3 regions of the Rhodobacter capsulatus SB 1003 genome follow, and region 3 is predicted to be linked to each of the others. Evidence: riboswitches for the same ligand, from Rfam matches in the RefSeq annotation. Region 3 holds a riboswitch; each other region holds the start of a gene.
The links. A riboswitch is a leader RNA that binds a small molecule or an ion and turns the genes downstream of it on or off. The one in region 3 is predicted to bind cobalamin.
Positions count from the first base shown of each region.

Region 1 (5,418 bases), on a different replicon from region 3:
CTTCCGCGGCCGAGGCGGTGGCGGGAATGCCCAGATCGTCTTCGACGCCGCTCGCGCGGGCCTCGTCGCGGATGTCGGCGATCAGCCGGTCGCGCCGGGCCGGGTCCAACCCGTCGGCGGTGGAATATTCGTCCAAAAGCCGTTCGAGCCGCGCCATCCCCTCGGGCACGGCGGCTTGCGACAGGGGCGGCGGCAGATGGCCCAAAGTCACGGCCGAAAGGCGCCGTTTCGCCTGCGCCGCCTCGCCCGGGTCATTGACGATAAAGGGATAAATGACGGGCAGCGGGCAAAGCGCCTCAGGCCAGCAGCTTTCCGACAGCGCAACGGCCTTGCCCGGCAGCCATTCGAGCGTGCCATGCGCGCCCATATGCACCAGCGCGTCGAGGCCCAAGGCCCGCAGCCAGAGATAAAAGGCGACATAGCCATGCCGCGGCACGCGGGACAGGTCGTGATACTCGCCGTCGCGGGTTTGCACATCGCCGCGTTCGGGCTGCAGCGCGATCAGCGCGGCGCCGCGGCGCAGGGCGGCGAAGTGAAAGGCACCGTCGGCGCAGGCGGGGTCAGCCTCGGGCGGCCCCCAGGCCGCGGTCAGATCGGCGCGCAGCTTTTCAGGCAGGGTGTCCAGCGCGGTGAGATAATCCGAAAGCGGCCAGGTCAGACGCGCGGTCGTCAGTGTCTCAAGTGCGGCACCGGGGGCAATCGCATAGCCCTCGGTCGCAAGCTGGGCCAGCAAAGCCTCGGTCGAGGCGAGCGCATCCAGCCCCACCGCATGGGCCATCTGCCAGGACCGGCCGGGATAGGTGGACAGCACCACCGCCAGCTTGCGATCCGCCGCCGGGGTTTGCCGCAAGCGGTGCCAGCCGCAGATCCGGTCCAGCGCGGCCTCGACCCGCGCCGGATCGGGGCGATGGGCGAAGCGGGAAAATTCCAGATCGGGGTCGCGCGGCTCGGGCGCCTTGAAGGAGACGACACCGGCGAACAGACGGCCATCGACCTCGGGCAGCACGACATGCATGGCCAGATCGGCAGGCGAAAGGCCGCGGTCGGCCAAGGCCCAGTCGCGCTTGCGGGCGGTGGAGAGCGCGACCTGAAACACCGGCACATCATAGCGGTCAAAGGGCGTCGTGCCATCCGCGCCCTGCGCCGAAAAGGCGGTCGCGTTGACGACGAGCGCGGGGGCGCGGCCGTCCAGCCGGGCTTGCAGCGCATCGCCCAGCCCCTCGGATTTGAGCGAGGGCGCAAAGAGGCCGCAAGCCGCGAAACCGCGCGCGCGCAGGCCATGGATCAGCGCATCGATCGGCGCGGTATCGGCGGCGGTCAGATAAGAGCGGTAGAAGCTGACCAGCGCCAGGGGGCCGTCCCCCTCGGGCGCGGGGATCACGCCCGCGGCCGGGTCGTAAAACCCCCAGTCGGGCAGGCGCTTGTCGCCCGGCACCGGGGGGGCGTAAAGGCCGGAGGCCAGGGCCAGCTGCGCCAAGGCCGCCTGCGCCGCCACCGCGCCGCCCGCATCGCAAAGCTCCTTGAGCCGCCGCAGCGTCGAAACCGGCAGGGTCGAGAGCGCATCGAGCCGGTCATCGGCGCGGCCATCGGCGGGAAGGACGGCCAAGGCAATCCCCTTGCGGCGGCACAGATCCTGCACCGAGGCCAGACCATAGGGCCAGTAAGCCTCGCCGCCGATCAGCCGGATCAGGATCCCCTTCGCCCCCGACAGCGTGTTTTCAACGTAAGTATCGACCGAAATCGGATGTTTCAGCGCCACCAGATTGGCCAGCCGCAGCGAGGGCAGCCGCCCGCCCGCGCGTTTCCAGCCCGCCGCGAAAGCCCCCAGATCGCTGTCAGAGAGCGACAGCACCACAAGATCCGCCGGGCGCTGACCCAGATCGGTCGGCACCGCGGTTTCCTCGAGCCCGTGGCTTTCGCGGAAGACGACATGCATCAGGCGGCGACCCCACCCAGCAGCACGGCGCGGATCGCCGCCTCGTCGACATCGTGATGTTCCGCGATCACCACCAGCGCCGAGCGGCGGGCCTCCGTGCCCCAGGGCCGGTCATATTGATGCCGCACGCGTTCCCCCACGGCCTGCACCAAAAGCCGCATCGGCTTGCCCGCAACGGCGATGTGCCCCTTGACGCGCAGGATGTTCTGCTCGCGCGCCAGCCGTTCGATCGCGGCCACCAGCGCCGCCGGATCGGCGATTTCCGGGAGTTCGATCACCACCGTGTCGAAATCGTCATGCTCGTGATCGTCGTGATCGTCGTGATGGCTGGGCCGGGCAGCCAGATCATCCTCGGCGGCGGCGCCAAGGCCCAGGATCACCTTCGGATCGATCACGCCTTCGGTCAGCGGCAGGATCGGCAGCTTGCGCGGCAGTTCCGCCTCGATCAGCGCGCGGGCCGTGGCCAGACCCTCGGCCCCGGCCAGATCAGCTTTCGACAAAAGCACGATATCGGCGCAGGCGATCTGATCCTCGAAGACCTCGGAAAGGGGCGTTTCATGGTCGATGATGTCATCGGCCTGACGCTGGGCATCGACGGCGGCGACATCGGGGGCAAAGCGGCCCGCGGCGACGGCCTCGGCATCGGCCACAGCAATCACCCCGTCCACCGTGATCTTCGAGCGGATCGCGGGCCAGTCGAAGGCCTTCAGAAGCGGCTTCGGCAAAGCCAGCCCCGAGGTCTCGATCAGGATGTGATCGGGGCGGACGGGCCGGGCCATCAGCGCCTCGATCGTCGGGATGAATTCATCGGCGACGGTGCAGCAGATGCAGCCATTCGCCAGTTCGACGATGTTTTCATCGGGGCAGTTTTCATCGGCGCATTGGCGCAAGATCTCGCCATCGACGCCGACGGTGCCGAATTCATTGACCAGAACGGCGAGCTTGCGGCCCTCGGGATTGGCCATCAGATGGCGGATGAGCGTGGTCTTGCCCGCGCCCAGAAAGCCGGTGATCACGGTGACGGGGATTTTGGTCAGATCGGACATGGCTCACTCCTGAGACGGGACGATTTGCGGGGGGATACGGGCAAGGCATTGCTTGCGAAAGATTTCCGGGCGTTCGCGCCAGGGGATCAGGCCCTTCTCGGCGGCCTCGAACTGGGCGGCGCCGGTCAGGATCGTGTCGGCGTCGCGCGGATCGAGACGGCCATAGACATAGGACCATTTGCCCGGGCCCGAGAGCGCGACGGCGCAGCCCTGGGTGCAGGCGGAAAGGCATTCGACCGGCACCACCGTCACCCCCTCGGGCACGGGCAGCGCGGAAAGCGCATGGGCCAGAAGTTCGCCCGGACGGGGCCCGGCCTCCTCGGCCAGCGGCGCCGCGGCGGTGCCGCGACAGGTGGTGCAGACATGCAGCGTGGTGGCCATCGCCCCTCCTCTTGGGGTTGGGGGAACGGCCAGAGTGAGAGCGCAGCGCCCTGCCCCCGGTCGCGGAACACCCCGTCCGCCCGAAATCCATGCGCTGGCAGGTCTCCCGGCTTGCGGATGCGAGGGGGGGTCCCCTCACGGTCGCCCCGCCTTCCCGGCTGGTGCCAGTGGCCTCGGGGCGCCCTCTCCGGTCACGGTCGCGGGGGCGGCTGCGGTCGGGTTTCGCGGCAAAGCCGTCGCAATTCCCTTCACATTCCCTCTTCGCCTGTCATAGGACAGAAACCAGCGCCCGCCCTGAGTGGCCAAGACGCGATCTATTGTCAAGCGCGAGGACCGCCCCGATGACGCCCGAAAACGACAGCCCCGAGACCGGACCGGACGAACTGGCCCGGCATGCGGTGAAGATGGCGAAGAAGAAAGCCGCCCGCGACAAGATCATGGCGGGGAAATCGGGGGAAAAGGGGCTGATCATCGTTCATACCGGCTCGGGCAAGGGCAAAAGCTCGGCCGGGTTCGGGATGATTCTGCGCTGCATCGCGCATCAGATGCCCTGCGCGGTGGTGCAGTTCATCAAGGGCGCCTGGGACACCGGCGAGCGGCGGCTTCTGACCACGCATTTCGGCGATCTGTGCCAGTTCCATGCGATGGGCGAGGGCTTCACCTGGGAAACCCAGGACCGCGAGCGCGACATCGCGGCGGCCGTCGCGGGCTGGGAAAAGGCGAAGGAGCTGATCCGTGATCCCGAAATCCGGCTGGTGCTTCTGGACGAGATCAACATCGCGCTGCGCTATGGCTATCTCGATGTCGAGGAGGTGCTGGCGTTTTTGCGCGACGAGCGGCCCGAGAGGACGCATGTCGTGCTGACCGGCCGCAATGCCGCCGAAGCGCTGATCGAGGCGGCCGATCTAGTGACCGAGATGGGTCAGGTGAAGCACCCGTTCCGGGCAGGCATCAAGGGCCAGCCGGGGGTCGAGTTCTGATCTCAAAGGCCGGGCGCTGCCCCCGGACCCCCGGGATATTTGTGGCAAGATGAAACAGAGCGTTAGGGATTTGGTAACCATGATCGGGCAAGCTGGCAACACGGTACAGGGAGGGATCCCGATGACCGTGCAAGGTGAAAGCGGCGCGTCTTCCCCGCGCAAGCGGCCCAAGGCGCGTCGCCCACTTTCTTGCGACTGCGCTTTCATCTTGCCAATAAATATCCCCGCCGGAGGCTCCTGCAGGGTCCCCATGCGCGCCGGGAGGGTGTCATGACCGCCTTGATGATCCAGGGCGCGGGCTCGAATGTCGGCAAGTCGATGCTGGTCGCCGGTCTGTGCCGGGCGGCGCGGCGGCGGGGGCTGACGGTGGCGCCCTTCAAGCCGCAGAACATGTCGAACAATGCCGCCGTCACCGCAGATGGCGGCGAGATCGGCCGCGCGCAGGCGCTGCAGGCGCTGGCCTGCGGGCTGGAGCCCGTGACCGACATGAACCCGATCCTCTTGAAGCCCGAAAGTGACGTTGGTGCGCAGGTCGTGGTGCAGGGCAAGCGGCTCACCACCACCCGGGCGCGCGTTTATGCGACGCTGAAACCGCAGCTGATGGGGGCGGTTCTGGAAAGTTTCAACCGGCTCAAGGCGACCCATGATCTGGTGATCGTCGAGGGCGCGGGCAGCCCGGCCGAGGTCAATCTGCGCGCGGGCGACATTGCCAACATGGGCTTTGCGCGGGCGGCCGATGTGCCTGTGGTGCTGGTCGGCGACATCGACCGCGGCGGCGTCATCGCGCAGATCGTCGGCACGCAAGCGGTGCTTGACCCCGCTGATGCCGAGATGATTTCCGGCTTTCTGATCAACAAGTTCCGCGGCGATGTTACGCTTTTCGACGACGGCTACCGGCTGATCGGGGCCCGCACCGGCTGGCGCGGTTTCGGCACGCTGCCGTGGTTTCCGCTTGCCCACAAGCTGCCCGCCGAAGATGCGCTTGACATCGCCTCGGGCCCCGCGACCGGGGGAACGGTGATCGCCTGCCTGACGCTGTCGCGCATTGCCAATTTCGACGATCTCGACCCGCTTG
Region 1 is NC_014034.1:2,205,326-2,210,743, forward strand. It holds gene cobN (cobaltochelatase subunit CobN) at 1-1,936, opposite strand, end outside; gene cobW (cobalamin biosynthesis protein CobW) at 1,936-2,982, opposite strand; gene RCAP_RS10180 (DUF1636 family protein) at 2,986-3,363, opposite strand; cobalamin riboswitch at 3,443-3,665, opposite strand; gene cobO (cob(I)yrinic acid a,c-diamide adenosyltransferase) at 3,705-4,343, shown strand; gene RCAP_RS10190 (cobyric acid synthase) at 4,614-5,418, shown strand, end outside.
Region 1: it holds a riboswitch for cobalamin, as region 3 does, so the genes downstream of both, RCAP_RS10180 (DUF1636 family protein) here and RCAP_RS17780 (helix-turn-helix domain-containing protein) in region 3, are expected to answer to the same signal.

Region 2 (5,418 bases), on a different replicon from region 3:
CATCCGCGCCAGGGCGGCGGCGACCTGCGGCGCATCCTCGCGCCCGTTTTGCGCCAGCGCCACCAGCGCCGCGACGCGCAGCCCCCAGGCGATCTCGCGCTGCTGCGGCAGCCAGGCGGCGGCGCGGGCGCGGGCGCGCGGCGACAGCTGCGCCAGCGAGGATTGGCCCCGCGCCGCGATCAGCCCCAGTGCCGCGCGCAGAAGCGTCGATTTCCCCGCGCCGTTCGGACCGATCAGGCCGATGAACTCGCCCGGGGCCGCCTGCAGGCTGGCCGGATGCAGGCTGACCCGCCCGCCCCGCTGCACCGTCAGATTGTCCAGTCGCATCAGGCTCATGGCTGGCCTCGCATCCGCCAGATCAGGTTCAGGAACACCGGCGCGCCGACCAGCGCCATCAGAACGCCCAGCTTCAGATCCTGCCCCGGCAGCACCTTGCGCACCGCGATATCGGCGATCAGCACCAGCACCGCGCCGCCCAAGGCCGCCGCGGGCAAAAGCCGCGCCGGGCTGGCGCCGACAAGGGGGCGCAGCAGATGCGGCACGACAAGGCCGACGAAACCGACCGTCCCCGCCACCGCCGTCGCCGCCCCCACCGAAGCCGCCGTGCCCAGGATCACCGCCAGCCGCAGCCGGGTCAGGTCGATGCCCATCGAGGCGGCGGCCTCCTCGCCGAGCGTCAGCGCGTCAAGGCCGCGGCCGGTGCGGGCCAGAAGCAGGCCGCCCGCCGCCATGAAGGGCGCGGCGATCGCGACATGGGTAAAGGAACAATCGGCCAGCGACCCCATCATCCAGAACACGATATCCTGCGCGGCAAAGGGATTGGGCGAGAGGTTGAGCACCAGCGAGGTCAGCGCCGAGGCCAGCGCCGAAAGCGCGATCCCCGCCAGGATCAGCGCCAGCGTGCCGCCGCGCCCGGCCAGAAACAGGATCGCACCGACGCCGATCAGCGCGCCCAGCAGCGCCGCCAGCGGCAGCGCCAGCGCGAAGCTGGCGGCAAGCCCGGTCTGCAGCGCGATCACCGCCCCCAGCGCCGCCGCGGCGGAAATGCCGATCACCCCGGGTTCCGCCATCGGGTTGCGCAACAGCCCCTGCATCGCCGCGCCCGAAAGCCCAAGGCTTGCCCCCACCATCGCGGCCAGGATCGCCCGCGGCAGCCGGATTTCCCGCATCACAAGGCCCAAAGGCCCCTCGCCCCCGGTGAGAAGCGCCCTGAGCGCGGTCAGCGGCGCCACCTCGGCCACGCCGGTCAGCAGCGAGGCGACAAACAGCGCGACCAGCGCCATCCCAAGCCCGATGTGCAGCGGTCTTTCGGTCATTTCATTCCCCCAAGCCGTTCGGTGGCATCGAGAACCGAAGGCAGGCCGCAGATCCAGTCGCGGTCTTCCACGGCGGCGCGGCGGCCGGTCAGCGCGCGCAGGGCCGGATGGGTCAGCGGTGCCTCGGCGCGCGACGACCCGGGGCCGATCCGCCCGGTCACCACCAGATCGGGATCGGCCAGAACCAGCGCCTCGAGCGGCAGGGTGCTGCCCTGCGCCCGCCCCATCCGCGCGGCCAAACTGTCAAAGCCGGCGGTGGTCAGGATTTCGCCCGCCAGGCTTTGATGGCCCGACATGTAGCCCTGCGCCGACCAGGTGGCGGCGAGCGGCCGCGGCCCGGGCAGGCTTGCCGCGCGGATCCGCGCCAGCCTTGCGGCGAAAGCGCCGGCCATCGCGGCGGCCTCGGGCTCGCGGCCCAGCAAGGCACCCATCCGGGCGATATCGGCCTGCATGTCGGCAAAGCTGTCGGCGGGCTCGAAGACCGCCACCGGAATGCCAAGGCGGCGCAGCATCGCCACCGTCGGCTGCGCGGTATAACGCCCGGCCAGCACCAGATCGGGATGCAGCAGATAGACCTCTTCGGCCTGACCGCGGTTCGCGGGATAAGCCCTTGCGGCTTCGGCCATCACCGAGGCGGCGGGATCGCGGGCCAGACGGGTGACCGACACAAGCTGCCCCGGCGCGGCCAGCATCATCGCCAGCTGATCGGTGCACAGGTTGATCGAGACGACACGGGCGGGCGCCGCCGCAGCGGGCAGCGCCAGCGCCGAGAGCAGCGCCAACCCCGCGGCCCAAAGGCGCTGGCGCCGCCGGGCGGGCGGGCGGATCGGCAAGGGGGCTGGCTGCGCCGTCATCTCATTCCATTCCAAAACGCGCCGGAGGGCCCGCCTCCGGCGCGGCACCGTCAGAATTTGGTGCGGACCCCGAGGTAAAGCGACCGTCCCGGCTGACCGAAGTTCCGCGCGGTCTGATAGCTTTCGTCGAACAGGTTCTCGACCCGCAGGGTGGCCTCGGCGGTCTCGGTCAGCGCATAGGACATCGACAGCGTCGCCACCGTGTAATCCGACATCTTCTGCTGCATCGTCGCATAGGGGAAGCTGGAATAATCCACGTATTCATCCCACAGACCGGCCACATGGGTGACGCTGAACCGGGCGTCGAGCCGCGCGCCGATCCGGCCATCGACACCGAGCGTCAGATTGTGCCGCGGCGACCGGGCCCCGCGCCGTTCGGCCGTGCCCTCCCGCACCGTCACGTCGGTATAGGCATAGGCGCCGAACAGCGACCAGTTCGCCCCGATCGCGGCCTTGCCCGCCAGCTCGATCCCCTTGCTTTTCGTGGTCCCGGCCTGCTGCACATAGGTAAAGGTGTTGCTGTCGAAGGTGATCTGATCCTCGACCCGGGTGTCAAACAGCGTCGCCGAGATCGAGCCGCCCGCCAGCATCCGCTCGGCGCCGATTTCGAAGCTGCGGCTGGTTTCGGGCTGGAAGGTCGGCTTGCCGTAGCTGCTCCAGAGTTCATAGGGCGAGGGGGCGCGGAAGCCGGTGGCGGCGACGGCGCGCAGGACCCAGTCGGCATCCGGGCGCCAGGCCAGCGCCAGACGGCCGCTGTCATGGCCGCCAAAAAGATTGTGATCGTCGTGGCGCAGCGCAAACGACAGGTCCAGATCGGCGCGCGGCGACCAGAGCGCCTCGGCAAAGGCGGCGGTGGTGCGGATGCCGTTCGCCGTGGTGGACCAGGACGAGGCGACGGAGAAATCGTCCTTTCCGTGTTCAAGGCCCCAGTTCAGCGACAGCGTGTCCCGCGCCGACCAGCGACCGGCATAGGCAAGGGTGTCGCGGTCGGAAAGGAAATGGGTGTCGCTGCCGTATTCGTGGACATCGCGTTCGGTGCGGGCGCGGGCCAGCGACAGCTCGTGCCAGACCGCGCCGGTGTCGAATTGCGCAAAGACCCGCCCGCCGCGCAGGCGGCTGTCGGACCGGTTGTCGGCATCGGCGCCGGTGTTGTCAAAGGCGACAGAGGTATCCTGCACGAGCGCCGCCGCCCCGATCGTCAGGCTTTCGGTCAGCGCATGGCGGGCAGAGGCGTTGATCTGCGTGCCGTTGAACCCGTCTTTCTCGGTGCCCAGCGCATAGGCCGAGATGCCATCGGTCACGGTGCGGCTGGCGGTCAGCGCCAGTTCGGTCCGGTCCGTCTTCAGCCCGACCGAGGCGCTGCCGCTGCGGGTGTCCCGCGACCCCGCCTCAAGCGCGACCTGGCCCGAGCTGCCCTCGGTCTCGGGGCGCCAGCTGGTGATGTCGATCACCCCCGCCACCGCCTCTGAGCCGTAAAGCGCCGATTGCGCGCCGCGCAGCACCTCGATGCGCGACAGGCCCGCGGTGGTCAGCCCGCCGAAGGAATAGGACACCTGCGGGTTCGCGGCATCGGTGACGTTGATGCCGTCGATCCGGGTGCCCAGGTAATAGGCGGGCAGGCCGCGCACCCGCAGCGAGGTCTGGGTGCCCAGCCCGCCGTTCGCGCTCAGCGTGATGCCGGGCAGGGTGGAGAGGTAATCGGCAAAGCCGAGCGGCGCCTTTTCGATCTCTTCGGCGGTGACGACGGTGACGGTCGCGCCGGTGCGGCTGAGCTTGACCGGCTCGGAGGAGGCGGTGACGGAAATCGTGTCCAGATCGGTGATCTCCTCCTGCGCCAGCGCGGGGGCGGCGGCAGAGGCGAAAGCGGCAGAGAGCAGGGCAAGACGCGACAGAGGCGGCATCGGACAGACCTTCGGTTCGGGCAAGACGGCCCGGCATGAGAGATGTCACGGAAAAGCTGGGCTTTCCGCAGACGGCGACAGCTCACCTCTGCGGACAGACCGCTCCCGTGGCGCCCCTCGCGCCCGGGTGGGTGATCGTCCAAGCAGGTCTCCTGGCTCACGGGTCTTCGCTTCGTCGGCCTTCCCGGGAAATCCCAGTGGCATGTCGACGTCGCTCGCCGCTCACAGTTGCGGGGGCAGCCACGGTCTGGGCCCGGGGGCCGTTCCGTGTTCCCTTTCAATCCGACCCGCAGGCCGGAACTTGGACGGGACACAACCAAGACGAAATCCCCCCGCAGGTCAAGCGGTGCTTTCCCGCGGCCGCGGTTCGGGCGCCGGCACCGGGGCGACCTCCCCCGGCACGGCGGCTTCGCGGTGAGGGGGCCGGACGGCGGCGGTTTCCCAAGCCATTGCAAGGGCTTCGCTCTCCTTTCCCGTGCCCTGGCCCGGGCTGCCGAAGCGCTGCCAAAGCGTGGTGACATGTCGCACCGGCCGCAGCCCGGACCAGCCGATCGGCCCCGTCGCGGTGATCGCCCAAAGCCCGGGCGCGGGCAGCGAGACCCGGAACCGGCCCTCGCGGTCGGTTTCGGCGACGATCCAGAGCGGCGCCCCGTGGTCGGGCAGGGCTTGCACCTGCGTGCCGACGGGTTCCGCCCCGACCCGTTCCAGATGCACCGTCGTCGCCGTCAGCGGATGCCCCTGCGCCAGCACCCGCGCCGAAAACCGCATCCCGGGCAGGAACCCGGGCGAGAGCAGGTCGGGCAGGATCTCGACGGCGAGGCCAAGCGGCTCGGGGGTGGCGGTCGCGGCGCCGCGCAGGACGAAACAGGCGGCCGCATGCTGCACCAGCCCGCGGCCCTCGGGATCGCGCCCGACCGGGGCCTCGGCGTGGATCCGGTGCAGCCCCGGCGCCGACAGATCGACCCGGGTCCGCCAGGCGCGCGCGGCATTGCCCGCGCCCTGCAGCAGATCCGCCGTCAGCCCGGAGGTCAGATCGGTGCGGCGGGCGCCGTGCTGGTGAAACACCGCAAGCGGCGCGGCAAGGTCAAGCACCGCGCCGCCGCCCAAAGGATCGCCGAGGGCAAGGGTCAGGACGCCGCCCGTCTCGGGCAGATGCGCCATCAGCCCCGGCGTGGCGGGGCGGGGGATCGACAGCAGCGCGCGGGCGGCGGCCATCAGGTTTCCGTGCAAGAACATGGTCGTTTCCTTCCGGGGCGCGGTCCGGGGCAACCGGCCGCAAGACGCGAAAGGACGAAGGGATGTGGCCCCGGAGGGCCGGGCAGAAAGCCGGGCCCCGGGGGCCAGACG
Region 2 is NC_014034.1:3,552,933-3,558,350, reverse strand. It holds gene RCAP_RS16605 (ABC transporter ATP-binding protein) at 1-336, opposite strand, end outside; gene RCAP_RS16600 (FecCD family ABC transporter permease) at 333-1,316, opposite strand; gene RCAP_RS16595 (ABC transporter substrate-binding protein) at 1,313-2,170, opposite strand; gene RCAP_RS16590 (TonB-dependent receptor plug domain-containing protein) at 2,221-4,071, opposite strand; cobalamin riboswitch at 4,197-4,391, opposite strand; gene RCAP_RS16585 (DUF4198 domain-containing protein) at 4,411-5,307, opposite strand.
Region 2: it holds a riboswitch for cobalamin, as region 3 does, so the genes downstream of both, RCAP_RS16590 (TonB-dependent receptor plug domain-containing protein) here and RCAP_RS17780 (helix-turn-helix domain-containing protein) in region 3, are expected to answer to the same signal.

Region 3 (5,418 bases):
CGGCATCGACTGGCCGAAATAGGCATATCCGATGAACATCAGCGCGATGAGGGGCAAGGGCCAGCCCATCGACCGGCGCACGGCCTCAAGCAGGGTCACCAGAAGGATCGTCCCCATCGCCACGTCGATCTGCAGCGGATTGCCGATGCGGAAGGCAAGCTGATCATAGATCCACGGCACATAAAGCGCGCTGACCAGTGCCCCGATGCCGAAAAGCCAGTCCGTGACCGGCAGGCCAAGCACGGCAAAACCATGCGTCCTGTGGCGCCGAGAGGACAGCGCGGCAAAGCTGAGGAAGATCAGCAGCAGCGACACCCCCATGTGGATGCCGCGATGGGTGGTGGCGCGCGGAATGCCGAAACCGGAGGTATAGTAGTGATAGCAGGCCAGCGCGAAGAGGATCACCCCCGCCAGAGTGGCCACGGGCCGCGTGACGGTGCGAAAGCGCGCTTCGGGATCGAACTGTTCTTCGATCGCTGCAAGCTCCGCTGCGGTCATCGCGCGTTTGCCGTCACTCATCGGGGTATCCTCAAGGCTCGTGTAGATAAAGGAACGCGATCGGCGGTCGCGATCGCGTTCCCGGTCGGTTCAGAACAGGCCGATCACTTGATCGCGCCGACTTCCCTATAGAACTTTTCGGCGCCCGGATGGAACGGGATACCCGCGCCCTGCACCGCATTTTCCAGCGTGATGAACTTGCCCTTGGAATGTCCGTTGGCAAACAGCTTCTGGGTGGTCTCGTTGAACATCGCCTTGGTGATGCCGTAGACCAGCTCTTCGGAGAGATCGGCCGAGGTCACCAGCTGCGCGCCCACCGACAGGGTGGGCACTTCGGCGTCCTGGCCCTTGTAGGTGCCCGCCGGAACCACGTCATTGGCGAAGAACTTGTATTCGGCGCGCAGCGCATCGACCTCGGGGCCGGTGATCGGAACCATCACCACCTCATGCTGGCTGGACAGTTCGGCGATCGCACCGGCCGGATAACCGCCCACGAAGAAGAACGCGTCCATCGCCCCGTCGCGCATCCGGTCCGAGGCCTGATCGGGTTTCAGATATTCCGGCGTGATGTCGGCTTCGGTCAGGCCGAAGGCGCCCAGAATGATCTTGGCATCGACCAGCGTGCCCGATCCCGGCTCGTCAAGCGACACCCGCTTGCCCTTGAGATCGGCAACAGAGGTGATGCCCGACGCCTTGGTGGCGACAAGATGGATGCTTTCGGGGTAAAGGGTCGCGATCAGCCGCAGCTTTTCGACCGGCGGCTGACCTTCCCAGATGCCGGTTCCGGTCTGCGCCCAGAAGGCGACGTCGGACTGGCTGAAGCCTGCCTCAAGCGTGCCGCCGTTGATCGAATTCACGTTGCCGACCGACCCGTTCGAGGCCACGGCAGTGGCGATCAGCCCGGGCACGCCGCAAGACCCGCCATCCGCGCAGGCGCGCGATCCCGGCGGATTGGAAATCGCGTTCGCGATCAGGCCGCCGATCGGATAGTAGGTCCCGGCCGTGCCTCCGGTTCCGATCCTGAAAAACTGCAGGTCTTGCGCCACAACGCCCTGCGCCATCAGGCCGACCGCAAGCGCGGCTCCCGCAAGGGATTTGAAAGAAACGAATTTCATAGGTAGATCCTCCAGGACGTCGGTGGGGTAGATGCCGCTGCGAGCAAGCAGACCCTCCCGACCGTAAGGGATGATCCGCGTCAGGTCCAGCTTCGACGGCCAGGCAAGACTTTCCGGCAGGCCGTCGAGAGACGGCGGAGCGCGGCACCGCGGCGCGAGGGCGAGGCGGCCGGGCGTTCCGGACAGCTTGACCTTCCTGTCCCGAACTGGCAGCCTTCGTCCGTGCATGGTGCCATCGCAGATCCGATGGCAGGGAACAGGACAGCCATCCCGCCTGCGGCTTGCAGGAGGGCAAGAGCCAAATCCGACCGCCCCCGCGACTGTGAGCGGCGAGCCGACCCGAAAATCCACTGTGGCCCGGACTGACGCCGGACATGGGAAGGGCGGGAAGGCAGCGACCCGCAAGTCAGGAGACCGACCTTGCAGTCTGGCTCAGCCGTCGGGTGTGACGGATCGGAGGAATTATGGAGTCTGGCTTGTCATCGGCTGCCCGCAGCCGGGTTTCTGATTTTGCGGATGTCGCCAAACCCGCATCGGCCCCCTGTCCGGATCATCGCCGGGGACCGGGCGCGGCTGTTTCCGGCCGGATCGAACCGGCCCGCTCGCTTCCGGGAGAGGGCGAGACCACACGGATCACCCTGCCCGGGGTCGGCGCTGCAACGCGGATCGATCTGCTGCGGCTCGGGCCGGGGATCTCGGTCGCGCTGAGCCAATTCGCCCCCGGCCGGGGACGAGAGGATGTCATCCTTTGGCCCGCCGGTCGGTTGCTGATCGCCTTCAACCTCTTGGGGATCATGACGATCCGGGACGCCGCGGGGCGTGATCACGACATCTGCAACGGCGAGGGATGGGTGCTGCGCACCAACTCCGAAGCCCTGACGCGTGTGTTGCATCCCGGGCAGGGCTGTTCCAATCTGGTCATCGTGATCGAGGCCGAAGCGGTCACGGAACGGCTGTGCCGGGTGATCGCGCAGGAATTGCCCGACCCGGGGATGGTGCGCAGGTTTCGGCTGTCGCGTCCGGCGCGCGGGCTGCCGGAACGCTTTTTTGATGGCGCCGACACCCCGGCGGCGCTGCTGCGCAAGGAGGGAGATTGCCTCGCCCTCGTCGGCAATGTCTTCGAGGAACTGGCGCAGCAGGGCCGTGCGGGGGCCATGCCCGAGGCAATGCTGCTGGTGGCGCGCACAGAGGCGCTGCTGCGCGACCGGCTGGCCGAGACCTTCAGTCTTGACGATCTGGCGCAGGATCTGGGCCTGAGCCATGTCACGCTCAACCGCTGCTTCCGTCGCGAAACCGGCACGACCGTCTTCGAGCGCTTGCGAGAACTCCGGCTGGAGCGAGCGGCAGAACTGATCGGCCATCAAGGCCGCTCGTTGACAGAAATCGCTTATGACTGCGGCTTTTCCAGCCCCAGCCATCTGAGCACCGCCTTTCGCAAGCGCTTCGGCATGACCGCGCGCAGCTGGCGCCGCCATGGCAGCCAGCGCAACTGATGGTTTCGCCGAATGGAAGATTTATTTGCCCGGATGAAAGTCGGGGCGGCAGGCCCGTGTTAACCCGCAGGCGCCCATCCGCAGCGAGGACCGTGACATGTGCCCTGCCCCTCTTTTCTTGCCGCCACTGCCCGGCCCGCGCCATCGCGGGGTCCTGATTTCGGTTGCCGCCCTTGCGCTTGGCGCCACCCCTGTCGGCCTTTGCGCGCAGGAGGCGACCAACCTTGGCACCATCGAGATCTCACCCAGTCATTGGAGTGAGACCGCGCTGCGCTCCGCCAGCGATGCAACCGTGATTGACGGCGCGGATCTGGCCGAGCGCAACGCCCCGGATCTTGAGGCGGTGACGGCACGGGCGGGCAATGTTCTGTTTCAGCGCGCGAATTCCGGTGAGCGTCTGGTGGTTCGCGGCCTTTCCGCCTTTGACAACGCGTTGAGCGACCCGGTCGGTTACCAGGTGAATGGCGTCGCCCTGCCGCTCGGGACGCTGCAACTGCCGCATTTTTTCGCCGCCGAACAGGTGACACTGCTGAAAGGGCCGCAGGGAACGGCCTTCGGGCGCAATAGCGAAGCCGGTCTGCTGATCTACGACACGCTGCGCCCGGGCGATTTCACCGGGGTCAAGTTGGGCTTTGGCGTTTCCGGCTCGGATGCCGGGGCGCAGCCGCCGGGCTATACCGCCTCGGTGCTTTGGGGCGCGGCGAAGGAGGGGGCTCCGGCACTGCTGTTCGGCCTGGAGCGGTCGAAAACGGACGGGGTGATCTCGGACCCGCGCCCGGGCGGCGATGACGATGGCGGACGCGAAGGCCGAACCAGCCTCTTGGCGGGGGCGGCCTGGGCTTTCGAAAACGGTGGCACGCTGCGGGTCAGCTTCCTTGGCGAAGACGAGACCCTCGGCAAGGAGCAGTATCGCTACATCGACGGGCCGCAGGCGACCGGCCGCTACGAAAGTCGCTACAGCGATCCATCCCGGGAAAACCGCCGTTCGAGCGTCACTTCGCTGGACTATGCCCAGACCCTGGACGGGTTCGATCTGACCACCATCACCGGCTTCACCACCTTTGATCGCGATTTCCTGCTCGATACCGATTCCAGCCCGCTCCCGCCAATCCCCGGGGTCGCCGTGACGGCTTTCGATCTGAAGGACCGCATGATCTCTCAGGAGATCCGGCTGAGTTCGCTCGAGGGCGCCGAACGGTTCAAATGGTCTTTGGGCCTTCACGCTTATCATCAGGCAACCGACGTGGATTTCGACCTGCGCGGAATGGGCGCGCGCCGGGTGACCAGCATCACGCAAAACGGTGTCGCACTTTACGGCCTTGGCGAGGTTGCGCTGACTGACCGGCTCCGTCTTGGCGGCGGGCTGCGGATCGACCATATCGCCAGCTCTGCCAGCCAGACCTTCTCGCTGGCGGGCAGCTATGCCGCCTCGGATGCGACGACGACGCCGCTGCCGAAAGCCACTTTGGCGTGGGATATCTCCGACCGCACGACGCTGCACGCCTCCTATGCGCGCGGCTACATGCCCGCTGGTTACAACTATGCCTTTGCGGGCAATGCCGCGAGCCTGATCTACGCGCCCGAATACAGCTGGAACGCGGAAATCGGTCTGAAAACCATCTTTCTCAATGACGCGAGCCTCAGCCTGACCGGGTTTCACACCACGGTGAAGGACAAGCAGATCACCGAAACGGTGGTGGGCGCGGTTCAGAAAATCTCGAACGCCGCCGAGGCCGAAAGCTATGGGCTGGAGGCGGCGCTGTCCGCCCCCCTTGGTCATGGCTGGCAGATTGATGGATCGCTCGGATGGCAGCATGCGCGGGCAACCTCCTTCATGACCCGCACGGGTGCTGGGCCGGTGGATTATTCCGGCAACCAGCTGCCGATGGCTCCAAACCTGAGTTACGGTCTTGGTGTGACCTGGGAAGGCGGCGATGGCTGGCGTGCGCGCGCTGCAGTCAACGGCTACGGGTCGTCCTATTTCGACGCGGCCAACACTCTGGAACAGGATGGCTACCGGATCGTCGACGCTTCGATCAGCCGCGATCTGGGTAACGGAGTGCTGACGCTCTGGGCGCACAACCTTTTTGACGAGGAATATGCCGCGCTGTCGCTGCGCTCGTTCTACGGCACGTTGGTCGAGGATGGCCAGCCGCGCAGCTTCGGGCTGAACTGGACGACGCAATGGTGACTCCGGAGACGGCTCCCCGCCGCGATCAGGGGGCGCATGTGCTGTTCGAGACGATCGAGGGGCCGATCCGCTTTGCCCTGCTCGACCATGCGATGCAAACGGGACTCTTCGATCTTTGCGC
Region 3 is NC_014035.1:43,225-48,642, reverse strand. It holds gene RCAP_RS17790 (TRAP transporter permease) at 1-519, opposite strand, end outside; gene RCAP_RS17785 (TAXI family TRAP transporter solute-binding subunit) at 603-1,613, opposite strand; cobalamin riboswitch at 1,824-2,050, shown strand; gene RCAP_RS17780 (helix-turn-helix domain-containing protein) at 2,090-3,106, shown strand; gene RCAP_RS17775 (TonB-dependent receptor) at 3,204-5,297, shown strand; gene RCAP_RS17770 (SAM-dependent methyltransferase) at 5,291-5,418, shown strand, end outside.